2 regions of the Streptomyces sp. DSM 41931 genome follow, and region 1 is predicted to be linked to the other one. Evidence: riboswitches for the same ligand, from Rfam matches in the RefSeq annotation. Region 1 holds a riboswitch; the other holds the start of a gene.
The links. A riboswitch is a leader RNA that binds a small molecule or an ion and turns the genes downstream of it on or off. The one in region 1 is predicted to bind glycine.

Region 1 (6,857 bases):
ATCGCCCCTCCGTACAACACCCTGCCGGCCAATGCTCCTAGCTTAAGCCGACGGCCTCCGGCGGTCTGCGGTCAGTGCGCGGAAGGCGAGGGCATGCGGCGGATCGGGGGGCGCGTCAGGCGCGCTGGTAGAAGGGGCGGACCTTGGCGCGCAGCCAGTCGGCGACCGGGTCCTGGGCCACGTCGAGGACGACGAGGCTGACCGGCCAGCGGGCGGGGCTGCGGCCAAGGGCCCGGCCGAGGGCGTCCAGCGGCAGCGCGCGGGGGTCGCCCTCCCAGTGCAGCAGCTCCACGCCGACGAACAGCACCGGGTCTGCCGTCTCGACGGCGGCCAGGCAGCGGCGGGCGGTCGCCACCACGCCGAGGGAGTCGAACTCCTGCGAGGCCGCGGCGAGGAAGTCCACCGGGTCGTCCTGCCAGTCCGGCTCGAACAGCCGGACGCGGCCGCCGCTCGCGGGACCGTCCAGCGGGGAGCGCCCGGCCCGGCACAGGTCGGCCACCGCGGCCGGCGGCAGCGGGACGGCGACCGTGCCGCCCGGGTTGACCACGATGCCGGCCTGCGGGGGCAGTCCGCGGGCGAACTCCACGGCGGGCGCGACGGTGCAGCCCATGTGGGAGCCGACGACCTGCCGGAACTGCTCCTCGGAGCTGAAGACCGGCACATACGCCTGGCCGTCCAGTTCCATGGTGGGCAGGTCGAGGGGGCCGCTGTGCGGGCCGCCGCCGCTCGGCAGCGGCACCCAGAGGAAGCTGCGGCCGAGGACCTCGACGATCCGTGCTCCCGCCGAGGGGACGCCGAGGGAGGCGGAGAGCGCCTCCTCCAGTTCGTTGCCGGGCCACCCGCCGTGCGGGTGGAAGTGCGTCCGGTCCGGGATGTCCGCCGGGAAGTCCATCTGTCGCCCACCGTCTGCCTGATGCCACTGCTTGGCGGAAAGGCTAGCCGGTCAGCCGGTGAAGCCGATCCGGCGCAGGGCGTTGGCGGCGTCCCGGTCGACGAGCACCGCCGAGGCGCAGCCCTCCGGCACCCGGCCGGACTCCACCGCGTCCAGCAGCCGGCCGCACGCCGTGCGGTGCCGGCGGAAGGCGTAGCGCGAGACGCCGCGGCCCCGCTCCAGCTGCCCGGCCAGAGCCTCTTCGGGCGCGACGTCCAGCACCAGCAGGTGCAGCGCGGCCCCGCGGCGGCGGGCCTCGCGGGCCAGCCAGCGCCGCACCCAGGTCTGGGTGCCGCAGTCGTGCACGACGACCGGCCGGCCGGAGCGCAGCACCCGGCGCAGTCCCGCGTAGTGGGTGAGCCGGACCAGCGGGCGGTAGGCCGCGTACGGCAGCAGACGGGGCATACGGCGGTCCCAGCGGTCGCGGGCGTCCTGGGAGTCGACGCGGTCGCCGTGCACCGCGCGCCGCATCAGCGTGGACTTTCCGCTGCCGGGCAGTCCGGTGACGACGACGAGGTCGCGGGGGCCGAAGAGCAGGGCGCGCGGGCTGCGTCCCGAGCGGGCGCGCAGGTCCTGGACGAGGGGGGCGGGCGTCGCGCCGCGGGCGCCGCCGGGCCGGTCCGCGTGCTGCGGCGGCAGCGCCACGCCTGTGGTGCCGGCGTACGCCGTGGGCCTGTTCACCGTGGTCGTCCTCCCCCTGGGGCCGGATATGGAGGTCCGATCCCCGCCGCGTGTAAAGAGAAGGTAATGCCAGGTCGCCTCGGTTGCGTGCTCATACCGATACAGGCCTGTCACAGCTCCCTGTGACCGAGCCTGCACGAACGGTGCACCCCCGGCAAGGGTCCCCCTGCCGGTGTCCCGCGATGCGTGCAATGATGTGCGCGCCAACTGCATACCGGCCGTTTGAATCCGCGCGGGAGAGTCCCCGGCACCGTGTGCCGCCGGGGCGCCGAAGGAGCAAGTCCCTCCCTTGAATCTCTCAGGCACCGTTACCGCGCGGGCGAGGCACATCTGAAAAGCGGGCCGCCGTCGCAGTGCTCCGGTGGCCCCACCCAAGGTGCAAGTCCTGACCTCCCTCCGGCGGTGGTCATGGCGAACCTCTCAGGTTCCGATGACAGATGGGGAGGAACGACCTCGCCTCCCCCATGCTCGGACGACCTCGCATGGGAGGGACCCCCATCGCCCTGGGAGACCGACCGATGAGCAGTACCGAACCCCGCCGCACCGCGCTCGATGCCCTGCATCGGTCGCTCGGCGCGACGATGACCGACTTCGCCGGCTGGGACATGCCCCTGCGCTACGGCTCCGAGCGCGACGAGCACAACGCCGTGCGCACGAAGGCCGGCCTCTTCGACCTCTCGCACATGGGCGAGATCACGGTCACCGGCCCGCAGGCCGCCGCGTTGCTGGACCACGCGCTGGTCGGCAACATCTCGGGCGTGAAGCCGGGCCGCGCCCGCTACACGATGATCTGCCGTGAGGACGGCGGCATCCTGGACGACCTGATCGTCTACCGGCTCGGCGAGACCGAGTACATGGTCGTGGCCAACGCCTCCAACGCCCAGGTGGTGCTGGACGCGCTGACCGAGCGGGCCGCGGGCTTCGACGCCGAGGTGCGCGACGACCGCGACGCCTACGCGCTGCTGGCCGTGCAGGGCCCCGAGTCCCCGGCGATCCTCAAGAGCCTCACCGACGCCGACCTGGACGGCCTGAAGTACTACGCCGGACTGCCCGGCACCGTGGCCGGGGTCCCCGCGCTCATCGCCCGCACCGGCTACACCGGCGAGGACGGCTTCGAGCTGTTCGTGAAGCCGGAGCACGCGGTGGAGCTGTGGCAGGCGCTGACCAAGGCGGGCGAGGCCCACGGGCTGGTGCCGTGCGGTCTGTCCTGCCGGGACACGCTCCGCCTGGAGGCGGGCATGCCGCTGTACGGCAACGAGCTGAGCACCTCCCTCACGCCGTTCGACGCCGGTCTGGGCCGGGTGGTGAAGTTCGAGAAGGAGGGCGACTTCGTGGGCCGCGCCGCCCTCGCCGAGGCCGCCGAGCGCGCCGCGCAGAACCCGCCGCGCGTCCTGGTCGGCCTGGTCGCCCACGGCCGCCGGGTGCCGCGCGCCGGGTACGCGGTGGTGGCCGGCGGCGAGAAGATCGGCGAGGTCACCTCCGGCGCCCCCTCCCCCACCCTGGGCAGGCCGATCGCCATGGCCTACGTCGACGCGCGCCACGCGGAGCCGGGCGCCGAGGGCGTCGGTGTGGACATCCGCGGCAGCCACGAGCCGTACGACGTCGTGGCGCTGCCGTTCTACAAGCGGCAGAAGTGACACCGTCGTAGCCGGCCTCCGGGCGGCTTTCGCGCCACCGCGGCACGGGGGTCCCACCCGTCCGGCCGCTTCGCGCTCCCTCCCCGTCATCAGCAGTTTCCCGCGTACAGGAGAATTCAGGCCATGAGCAACCCCCAGCAGCTGCGCTACAGCAAGGAGCACGAGTGGCTGTCGGCCGCCGAGGACGGCGTGTCGACGGTCGGCATCACGGAGCACGCGGCCAACGCGCTCGGCGACGTGGTCTTCGTCCAGCTCCCCGAGGTCGGTGACACGGTGAGCGCGGGCGAGACCTGCGGCGAGCTGGAGTCCACCAAGTCCGTCAGCGACCTGTACTCCCCCGTCTCCGGCGAGGTCACCGAGGTCAACGAGGACGTGGTGAACGACCCGGCGCTGGTGAACTCGGCCCCCTTCGAGGGCGGCTGGCTGTTCAAGGTGCGGGTCACCGACGAGCCGGCCGACCTGCTGTCCGCCGCCGAGTACGACGCGTTCATCGCGGGCTGAGGAGCCGTAGCCGTATGTCGCTTCTGAACACGCCTCTGCACGAGCTCGACCCGGCGGTGGCCGCCGCGGTCGACGCCGAGCTGCACCGGCAGCAGTCCACCCTCGAGATGATCGCCTCGGAGAACTTCGCCCCGGTCGCGGTCATGGAGGCCCAGGGCTCGGTCCTCACCAACAAGTACGCAGAGGGCTACCCCGGCCGCCGCTACTACGGCGGCTGCGAGCACGTCGACGTGATCGAGCAGATCGCCATCGACCGGGTGAAGGAGCTGTTCGGCGCCGAGCACGCCAACGTCCAGCCGCACTCGGGCGCCCAGGCCAACGCGGCCGCGATGTTCGCGCTGCTCAAGCCGGGCGACACGATCATGGGTCTGAACCTCGCGCACGGCGGGCACCTGACCCACGGCATGAAGATCAACTTCTCCGGCAAGCTCTACAACGTGGTCGCCTACCACGTGGGCGACGACGGCCAGGTCGACATGGCCGAGGTCGAGCGCCTCGCCAAGGAGAACAAGCCGAAGCTGATCGTGGCCGGCTGGTCGGCGTACCCGCGTCAGCTGGACTTCGCCGCGTTCCGCCGGATCGCCGACGAGGTCGGCGCGTACCTGATGGTCGACATGGCGCACTTCGCCGGTCTGGTCGCCGCGGGCCTGCACCCGAACCCGGTGCCGCACGCCCACGTGGTGACCACCACCACGCACAAGACCCTCGGCGGTCCGCGCGGCGGTGTGATCCTCTCCACGGCCGAGCTGGCCAAGAAGATCAACTCCGCGGTGTTCCCCGGCCAGCAGGGCGGTCCGCTGGAGCACGTGGTCGCCGCCAAGGCGGTCGCCTTCAAGGTCTGCGCCTCGGAGGAGTTCAAGGAGCGCCAGCGCCGCACCCTGGAGGGCGCGCGCATCCTCGCCGAGCGTCTGGTGCGGGACGACGTGAAGGCCGTGGGCGTGGACGTGCTGTCCGGCGGCACGGACGTGCACCTCGTCCTGGTGGACCTCCGGAACTCGGAGCTGGACGGCCAGCAGGCCGAGGACCGGCTGCACGAGGTCGGGATCACCGTGAACCGGAACGCGATCCCGAACGACCCGCGCCCGCCGATGGTCACCTCGGGCCTGCGCATCGGCACGCCCGCCCTCGCCACCCGCGGCTTCACGGCCGAGGACTTCGCCGAGGTCGCGGACGTGATCGCTCAGGCGCTGAAGCCGTCGTACGACGCCGAGGCGCTCCGGGGCCGGGTCGCGGCGCTGGCCGCGAAGCACCCGCTGTACCCCGGTCTGCGGTAGTTCCGTCCGCTTTTTGTACGGACCTACGGGGCATCGCGCACACTGGGTCGGTGGGCGCGGTGCCCCGCACCATGCAGCGCATGAACGATTCACCACCCCGCCCGGCCCACCGAACCGCCCTTCCCCGGTGGACAGCGTCGTCCGCCGAACCCTGAGGAGTCCTCCCGTGGCCATCTCGGTCTTCGACCTGTTCTCGATCGGCATCGGCCCGTCCAGCTCGCACACGGTCGGCCCGATGCGGGCGGCCCGGATGTTCGCCCGGCGGCTGCGCAACGAGGACCTTCTGGACTCCGTCGCCTCGGTGCGGGCGGAGCTGTACGGCTCCCTGGGCGCCACCGGGCACGGCCACGGCACGCCCAAGGCGGTGCTGCTGGGCCTGGAGGGCGACTCGCCGCGCACGGTGGACGTGGAGTCGGCCGACGAGCGGGTGGAGAAGATCAAGGACGGCGGGCGGCTGCGGCTGCTCGGCGAGCACGAGATCGGCTTCTCCTTCGACGACGACCTGGTGCTGCACCGCCGCAAGGCGCTCCCCTACCACGCCAACGGCATGACGCTGTGGGCGTACGACTCCTCCGGCGCCGAGCTGCTGGCCAAGACGTACTACTCGGTGGGCGGCGGTTTCGTCGTCGACGAGGACGCGGTGGGCGCGGACCGGATCAAGCTCGACGACACCGTGCTGAAGTACCCCTTCCGCACGGGTGACGAGCTGCTGCGCCTCACCCAGGAGACCGGCCTGTCGATCTCCGCGCTGATGCTGGAGAACGAGCGCGCCTGGCGGACCGAGGAGGAGATCCGCGAAGGGCTGCTGGAGATCTGGCGCGTGATGCGGGCCTGCGTGGAGCGGGGCATGTCCCGCGAGGGCATCCTGCCGGGCGGACTGAAGGTCCGCCGCCGGGCCGCCACCACCGCCCGCAAGCTGCGCTCCGAGGGCGACCCCCAGGCGCTCGCGATGGAGTGGATCACCCTCTACGCGATGGCGGTGAACGAGGAGAACGCGGCCGGCGGCCGGGTCGTCACGGCCCCGACGAACGGCGCGGCCGGCATCATCCCGGCCGTCCTGCACTACTACATGAACTTCGTGCCGGGCGCCGACGAGGAGGGCGTGGTCCGCTTCCTGCTCGCGGCGGGCGCCATCGGCATGCTCTTCAAGGAGAACGCCTCCATCTCCGGCGCCGAGGTCGGCTGCCAGGGCGAGGTGGGCTCCGCCTGCTCGATGGCGGCGGGCGCGCTGGCGGAGGTGCTGGGCGGCTCCCCCGAGCAGGTGGAGAACGCGGCCGAGATCGGCATGGAGCACAACCTGGGCCTGACCTGCGACCCCGTCGGCGGCCTGGTGCAGATCCCGTGCATCGAGCGCAACGGCATGGCCGCGGTGAAGGCGGTGACCGCCGCCCGGATGGCGATGCGCGGCGACGGCTCGCACAAGGTGTCCCTGGACAAGGTCATCAAGACCATGAAGGAGACCGGGGCGGACATGTCGGTGAAGTACAAGGAGACGGCGCGGGGCGGGCTCGCGGTGAACATCATCGAGTGCTGAGGGGCCGGTCCGCGTTCACCCGAGGGGCGGCAGTCCGAGGATCTCCCGGAGCCGGGCGGCGAGGCGCGCGACCGTTCGGGGGTCCGTCCCTTCCGCCGCCAGGAGGACGGCGAGCCGGCGCACCGCGTCGCGGTACGCCTCCCCCGCGTACCGCCAGTCCGCGCGCGCGGAGTCCGCGTCGCCCGGCAGGAGCAGGCCGAGGGCCGTGTCCCACGCCCGGGCGGCGTCCGTGTCCGGGAACGTGCTCCCGAAGTCGGTGAAGGCCGAGTGCCAGATCCGGCGCGACACCGTGGCCACGA
Region 2 (6,857 bases), 4.1 Mb from region 1:
TGCAGAACATCCGCACCGCCGTCCAGCACCTGCGCGAGCGCGGCTTCAGCGACCTGGAGCGCATGACGCTGATGAGCGACGGCGCGACGGTCTACGAGTGCACGTCGCCCGACGAGGTCCACGCCCTGCTGCAGGGCGGCCAGGGCGTCTTCGGCATCGCCGTGGGCGTGGTGTGGCGGGACGTCGAGAGCGCGCTGTCGCAGCTGCACGGCGAGCGTGTCGACACGGGGGAGACCCTGATCGGCCACAACCCGATGGACGAGCTGGCCCGGCGCAGGAACCGCGCGGTCTGAGCCCGCGCCGCGCGGGGCCCGGCCCGACGAGGACGTTGTCAGTGGCGTAGGGCAGCATCGGAGATGTGAGATCCGCTCCCACGATCCTGCATCTCGACATGGATGCCTTCTACGCCTCGGTGGAGCAGGCGTCCAAGCCGAGTCTGCGCGGCAAGGCCGTGATCGTGGGCGGTCTCGGGCCTCGTGGCGTGGTCGCCACCGCCTCATACGAGGCGCGCGTGCTGGGCGTGCACTCCGCGATGCCCATGTCCCAGGCCCGGCGGCTCGCGCCGAACGCCGCGTATCTGGTGCCCCGGTTCGCGCTGTACCGCTCGATCAGCGACCAGGTGATGGCGCTGCTGCGCGCCCTGTCGCCCCTGGTGGAGCCGCTCAGCCTCGACGAGGCGTTCGTCGATCTGGAGGCCGGGGGCACGGCGTGGGACGAGCGGTCGGCGCGGCTGGCCGGCACGAAGCTGCGCGCCGACATCCGCGCGGTCACGGGACTGACCGGCTCCGTGGGGCTGGCCGCCTCCAAGATGCTGGCGAAGATCGCCTCGGAGGAGGCGAAGCCGGACGGGCTGGTCGTGATCGAGCCCGGCACCGAGCGCGCGATGCTGGAGCCGATGCCGGTGCGGACCCTCCCGGGTGTCGGACCCGCCACCGGCGACCATCTGCGGCGGGCCGGCATCCACACGGTCGGCGAGATCGCCGAGGCGGGCGAGGACGAACTGGTGCGGCTGCTGGGCAAGGCGCACGGGCACGCGCTGTACGCGATGGCGCTGGCCCGCGACGACCGGCCCGTCGTCGCCGAGCGCGAGACGAAGTCGGTGTCCGTCGAGGACACGTACGACGTGGACATCCACGACCGGGTGCGAGTCGGCCTGGAGGTGCAGCGGCTCGCCGACCGCTGCGTGCGCAGGCTGCGCGGCGCGGGGCTGTCCGGACGCACCATCGTGCTGAAGGTGCGGCGGTACGACTTCTCCACGCTGACCCGGTCCGAGACGCTGCGGGGCCCCACCGACGACCCGGCCGTCGTCCGGGAGGCGGCTGCGCGGCTGCTGGACTCGGTGGACACCACGGGCGGCGTACGGCTGCTGGGCGTCGGCGTCAGCGGGCTGGCGGACTACACGCAGGAGGACCTGTTCGCCCAGGCGGCGGGCGGTGCGGGGGAGGAGACGCCGGAGGGCGAGGAACCCGAGACGGCGCCCGAGCCGCGCCCGGAGACCCCCGCCGAGCGGCGCTGGCCCGCGGGCCACGACGTCCGGCACGCCGAGCACGGGCACGGGTGGGTGCAGGGCAGCGGACTGGGCCGCGTGACGGTCCGCTTCGAGACCCCCGGCTCGGCGCCGGGCCGTGTGAAGACGTTTCGCGTCGACGACCCGGCGCTCGAGCCCGCGGACCCGCTGCCGTTGGTGGACGATCCACCGGACCTGCTCGAGACGACGACCCGGGGGACACCGGACGCGCCGTCGCGGCCTCGGCCGCTGGAAGCCTGACCCGCTGCCGGTGGAGCCGGCCACCCGCCGTGGGCGAGGGTGGTGCAGATCGCCGCGGGCCGGCCCAGGCACAGGTTCCGAGAGACCGCCGCCCCCGGTGGCGTCAGGCGTGTCCCTCCTGGCCCGCCAGCTTGCCGAAGTCGCGGTCCGGGAGCGGGGGAGGGAAGGCCACGTCCAGGCCGTAGTGGTGGTACAGCTGGAGCTCCTGCTCCGGGGACAGATGGCGGCCGACGCCGAAGTCGGGGGCGTCCTTGATGAGGGACCGTTCGAACGGCACGTGCAGGGCCCCGTCGACCAGCTCGCTGGGCTCCAGGGGCACGAAGGCGTCCCGGCTGAACAGGCCGGTGCGTATCGCCGCCCACTCCGGCACACCGGTGGCGTCGTCGAGGTAGACCTCGTCGATCGTGCCGATGCGGGTGCCGTTGCGGTCGTACGCCTTGCGGCCGATGAGGTGACGCGGGTCGATGTCGGTCTGCACAGGCCCTCCACTCCTCGCGAGTCATCCGTTAGCACCACAAAACGGCACAATCGGCGGAACGGCCACTCGAAGGCCGGGGTCCGGACCTCGCTGGTAGGCTGGCAACGGCCGCTGATCCCGTGCGGGAGAGTCCTCCAGGCACCACCGGAGGCGCCGAAGGAGCAAATCCTCCCCGGAATCTCTCAGGCACACGTACCGCACGGACGAGGTCACTCTGGAAAGCAGGGCGGGTGTCGACGGCTTCCGCTCTCACCGACGGTGAAAACCGGACCGCCCTCGGCGTTCCGGTGAAACTCTCAGGTTGAGATGACAGAGGGGGAGGCCGTCCGGGCACCTGCGCCGTGGTGCCCCTCGAAGGTCGTCGGACCAGGAGGCCTCCTCAATGACTGCCCCCCGCACCCCGCTCTCCGAGCTCGAACAGGGAATCCCCTTCGAGCAGCGCCACATCGGCCCCGACCACGAGGCCCGGGCGAAGATGCTGGCCCAGGTGGGCTACGGCTCGCTCGACGAGCTGACCGCCGCCGCCGTGCCCGACGTGATCAAGAACGCCGACGCGCTGGACCTGCCGGGCGCCCGCAGCGAGGCCGAGGTGCTCGCCGAGCTGCGCGCCCTCGCCGGCCGCAACCAGGTCCTCGGCTCCATGATCGGCCTGGGCTACTACGGCACGTTCACCCCGCCCGTCATCCTGCGCAACGTCATGGAGAACCCCGCCTGGTACACGGCGTACACGCCGTACCAGCCGGAGATCTCGCAGGGCCGGCTCGAGGCGCTGCTGAACTTCCAGACGATGGTCGCCGATCTCACCGGCCTGCCCACGTCCGGCGCCTCCCTGCTCGACGAGGGCACCGCGGCCGCCGAGGCGATGGCGCTGTCCCGGCGCATGGGCAAGAACAAGAAGGGCCTCTTCCTGGTCGACGCGGACGCCCTGCCGCAGACCGTCGCCGTGATCGAGACCCGCGCCGAGCCGACCGGCGTCGAGGTCGTCGTCGCCGACCTGAGCGACGGCATCCCCGCCGAGCTCGACGGCCGTGAGATCAACGGCGTCCTGATCCAGTACCCGGGCGCGTCCGGCGCCGTCCGGCACATCAAGCCGGTGATCGACCAGGCACACGAGCGCGGCGCGCTCGTCACCGTCGCCGCCGACCTGCTCGCCCTCACCCTGCTGAAGTCCCCCGGCGAGCTGGGCGCGGACATCGCGGTGGGCACCACGCAGCGCTTCGGCGTCCCCATGGGCTTCGGCGGACCGCACGCCGGCTACATGGCCGTCCAGGACAAGATGGCCCGCAGCCTGCCCGGCCGCCTCGTCGGCGTCTCCGTCGACGCCGACGGCAACAAGGCCTACCGCCTGGCCCTGCAGACGCGTGAGCAGCACATCCGCCGCGAGAAGGCCACCAGCAACATCTGCACCGCGCAGGTGCTGCTCGCCGTCATGGCCGGCATGTACGCCGTTTACCACGGCCCCGAGGGCCTGCGGACCATCGCCCGCCGCACCCACCGCTACGCCGCGATCCTCGCCGAGGGCCTGCGCTCCGGCGGCGCCGAGGTGGTCCACGGCTCCTACTTCGACACCCTCACCGTGCGGGTCGCCGGGCGGGCCCCCGAGGTCGTCGCCGCCGCCCGTGACCACGGCGTCAACCTGCGCCTCGTCGACGCCGACACCGTCTCCGTCGCCTGCGACGAGACCACCACCCGCGACCAGGTCTCCGCCGTGTGGCGCGCCTTCGGCGTGCAGGCCGATGTCGAGGCGCTGGACGCCTCCGCGTCCGACGCCCTGCCGGAGGCGCTGCTGCGCACCGACGACTACCTCACCCACCCGGTGTTCCACCAGCACCGCTCCGAGACGGCCATGCTGCGCTACCTGCGCCGCCTCGCCGACCGCGACTACGCGCTGGACCGCGGCATGATCCCGCTGGGCTCCTGCACCATGAAGCTCAACGCGACCACCGAGATGGAGCCGGTCACCTGGCCCGAGTTCGGCCAGCTGCACCCGTTCGTCCCGGCCGAGCAGGCCGAGGGCTATCTCACGCTCATCCGCGAGCTGGAGGACCGTCTCGCCGAGGTCACCGGCTACGACAAGGTGTCCCTCCAGCCCAACGCCGGCTCCCAGGGCGAGCTGGCCGGTCTGCTCGCCGTCCGCGGCTACCACCGCGCCAACGGCGACGAGCAGCGCACCGTCTGCCTGATCCCGTCCTCCGCGCACGGCACCAACGCCGCGTCCGCCGTGATGGCCGGCATGAAGGTCGTCGTCGTCAGGACCGCCGAGAACGGCGAGGTCGACGTCGAGGACCTGCGCGCCAAGATCGAGCAGCACCGCGACGAGCTGGCCGTGCTGATGATCACGTACCCGTCGACGCACGGCGTGTTCGAGGAGCACGTCGCCGACATCTGCGCCCAGGTGCACGAGGCCGGCGGCCAGGTGTACGTCGACGGCGCCAACCTCAACGCCCTGGTCGGCCTGGCCAAGCCGGGCCACTTCGGCGGCGACGTCTCCCACCTGAACCTGCATAAGACGTTCTGCATCCCGCACGGCGGCGGCGGTCCCGGCGTCGGCCCGGTCGGCGTCCGCGCCCACCTCGCCCCGTACCTGCCGAACCACCCGCTGCAGCCGGAGGCCGGACCGGAGACGGGCGTCGGACCCATCTCGGCGGCCCCGTGGGGCTCGGCGGGCATCCTGCCCATCTCCTGGGCGTACGTCCGGCTGATGGGCGGCGAGGGCCTGAAGCGGGCCACACAGGTGGCCGTGCTCAGCGCCAACTACATCGCCAAGCGCCTCGAGCCGCACTACCCGGTGCTCTACACCGGCCCCGGCGGGCTGGTCGCGCACGAGTGCATCATCGACCTGCGCCCGCTCACCAAGGCGACCGGCGTGACGGTCGACGACGTGGCCAAGCGCCTCATCGACTACGGCTTCCACGCGCCGACGATGTCCTTCCCGGTGGCCGGCACGCTGATGATCGAGCCCACCGAGTCCGAGGACCTCACCGAGCTCGACCGGTTCTGCGAGGCGATGATCGCCATCCGCGCCGAGATCGAGAAGGTCGGCTCCGGCGAGTGGCCCGCGGACGACAACCCGCTGCGCAACGCCCCGCACACGGCGTCCGTGCTCGGTGGGGAGTGGGAGCACGCCTACACCCGCGAGGAGGCCGTGTTCCCGGGCGAGGTGAGCGCCGCCGACAAGTACTGGCCGCCGGTGCGCCGCATCGACCAGGCCTACGGCGACCGCAACCTGGTCTGCTCCTGCCCGCCGTTGGACGCGTACGAGGACTGACCCACGCGGACGTGAGGGGCCCCGCCCGGGCGGTCCGGGCGGGGCCCCTCCGCGTGTCCGGGGGCGCGTCAGGCGGGATAGGCGTGCGTCTGCGTGGCCTTGACCGCCGCCCAGACCGGTGCGCCCGGGTGCAGGCCCAGTTCGGCCACGGCGACGGCGGTGAGGTCGGCGGCCAGGGGCAGTTCGCCGGTCAGCTCCACGCGGATCTGGTCGCCGTGGCTCTCCAGCCCCGCCACCTCGCAGCGCCACAGGTTGCGCGCGCTGGAGCCGGTGGGCCGGTCCCGGTACAGGGTGACCGCGCCGGGCGGGAACGCGACGAACGCGGGCCCGGACAGGTCCTCCGTGGTGCTCACCTCCGGTCCCGCGTCGAGCCGTACGGTGTGGCCGTCCGCCAGGCCGCGGTAGAGGTTCAGCCCGACGAGCTGGGCGATGTACTCGGTGCGCGGGTGGCGGGCGATGTCGGCGGGCGCGCCCTCCTGCACCACCCGGCCGTGCTCCACGACGACCAGCCGGTCGGCCAGCACCATCGCGTCCAGCGGGTCGTGCGTCACCAGGATCGCGACCGCCTCGAAGTCGGCCAGGTGGCGGCGCAGTCGCGCCCGTACCTCCAGCCGGGTGCGGGCGTCGAGGGCGGCGAGGGGCTCGTCCAGGAGCAGCAGGCGCGGCTCTGTGGCCAGGGCCCGGGCGAGCGCCACGCGCTGGGCCTGGCCGCCGGAGAGCCGCCGCGGCTTGGCGCCCGCGTGCCCGGCCAGCCCCATCCGCTCCAGCCACGCGGCGGCCCGCGCACGGGCCTCGCCCTTGCCGGCGCCACGGCAGCGCGGGCCGAACGCCACGTTGTCGAGGGCGGTCAGGTGCGGGAACAGCAGGTAGTCCTGGAAGACGACGCCCACCGGACGGGATTCGGGCGGGGTGCGGGCGAGGTCCGTGCCGTCCAGGCGCAGACGGCCGCCGGTGAGGGGCGCGAGTCCGGCGAGGGCCCGCAGTGCGGTGGTCTTGCCCGCCCCGTTCGGGCCGAGCAGGGCGACCACGTCACCGGGGGCGGCCGTCAGCGCGATGTCGAGGCGGAAGGAACCGCGCTCGACGACGAGGTGTGCGTCGAGGCCCTGGGGCGGGGCTGCGGGGTGCTTCGGCATGGGTCAGACGGCCCTCGTCCAGCGGTCCCGCAGCCCCGCAAGCACGGCCACCGACACCGCGAGCAGCACGAGGCTGAGGGCGATCGCGGCGGCCGGGTCGTTCTGCAGGGCGAGGTAGACCGCGAGCGGCATGGTCTGGGTGCGGCCCGGGAAGTTCCCGGCGAAGGTGATCGTGGCGCCGAACTCGCCGAGGGCGCGGGCCCAGGCGAG

Region 2: it holds a riboswitch for glycine, as region 1 does, so the genes downstream of both, gcvP (aminomethyl-transferring glycine dehydrogenase) here and gcvT (glycine cleavage system aminomethyltransferase GcvT) in region 1, are expected to answer to the same signal.

The regions. Positions count from the first base shown of each region.
Region 1 is NZ_CP189902.1:5,015,611-5,022,467, reverse strand. Features, by position in the region: gene ACP7TJ_RS23310 (enhanced serine sensitivity protein SseB) at 116-892, opposite strand; gene ACP7TJ_RS23305 (AAA family ATPase) at 944-1,612, opposite strand; glycine riboswitch at 1,836-1,936, shown strand; glycine riboswitch at 1,937-2,059, shown strand; gene gcvT (glycine cleavage system aminomethyltransferase GcvT) at 2,131-3,249, shown strand; gene gcvH (glycine cleavage system protein GcvH) at 3,373-3,750, shown strand; gene glyA (serine hydroxymethyltransferase) at 3,765-5,024, shown strand; gene ACP7TJ_RS23285 (L-serine ammonia-lyase) at 5,191-6,558, shown strand; gene ACP7TJ_RS23280 (lonely Cys domain-containing protein) at 6,574-6,857, opposite strand, start outside.
Region 2 is NZ_CP189902.1:925,729-932,585, reverse strand. Features, by position in the region: gene ACP7TJ_RS04525 (MerR family transcriptional regulator) at 1-293, shown strand, start outside; gene ACP7TJ_RS04520 (DNA polymerase IV) at 359-1,768, shown strand; gene ACP7TJ_RS04515 (PRC-barrel domain-containing protein) at 1,872-2,246, opposite strand; glycine riboswitch at 2,359-2,454, shown strand; gene gcvP (aminomethyl-transferring glycine dehydrogenase) at 2,629-5,514, shown strand; gene ACP7TJ_RS04505 (ABC transporter ATP-binding protein) at 5,583-6,647, opposite strand; gene modB (molybdate ABC transporter permease subunit) at 6,651-6,857, opposite strand, start outside.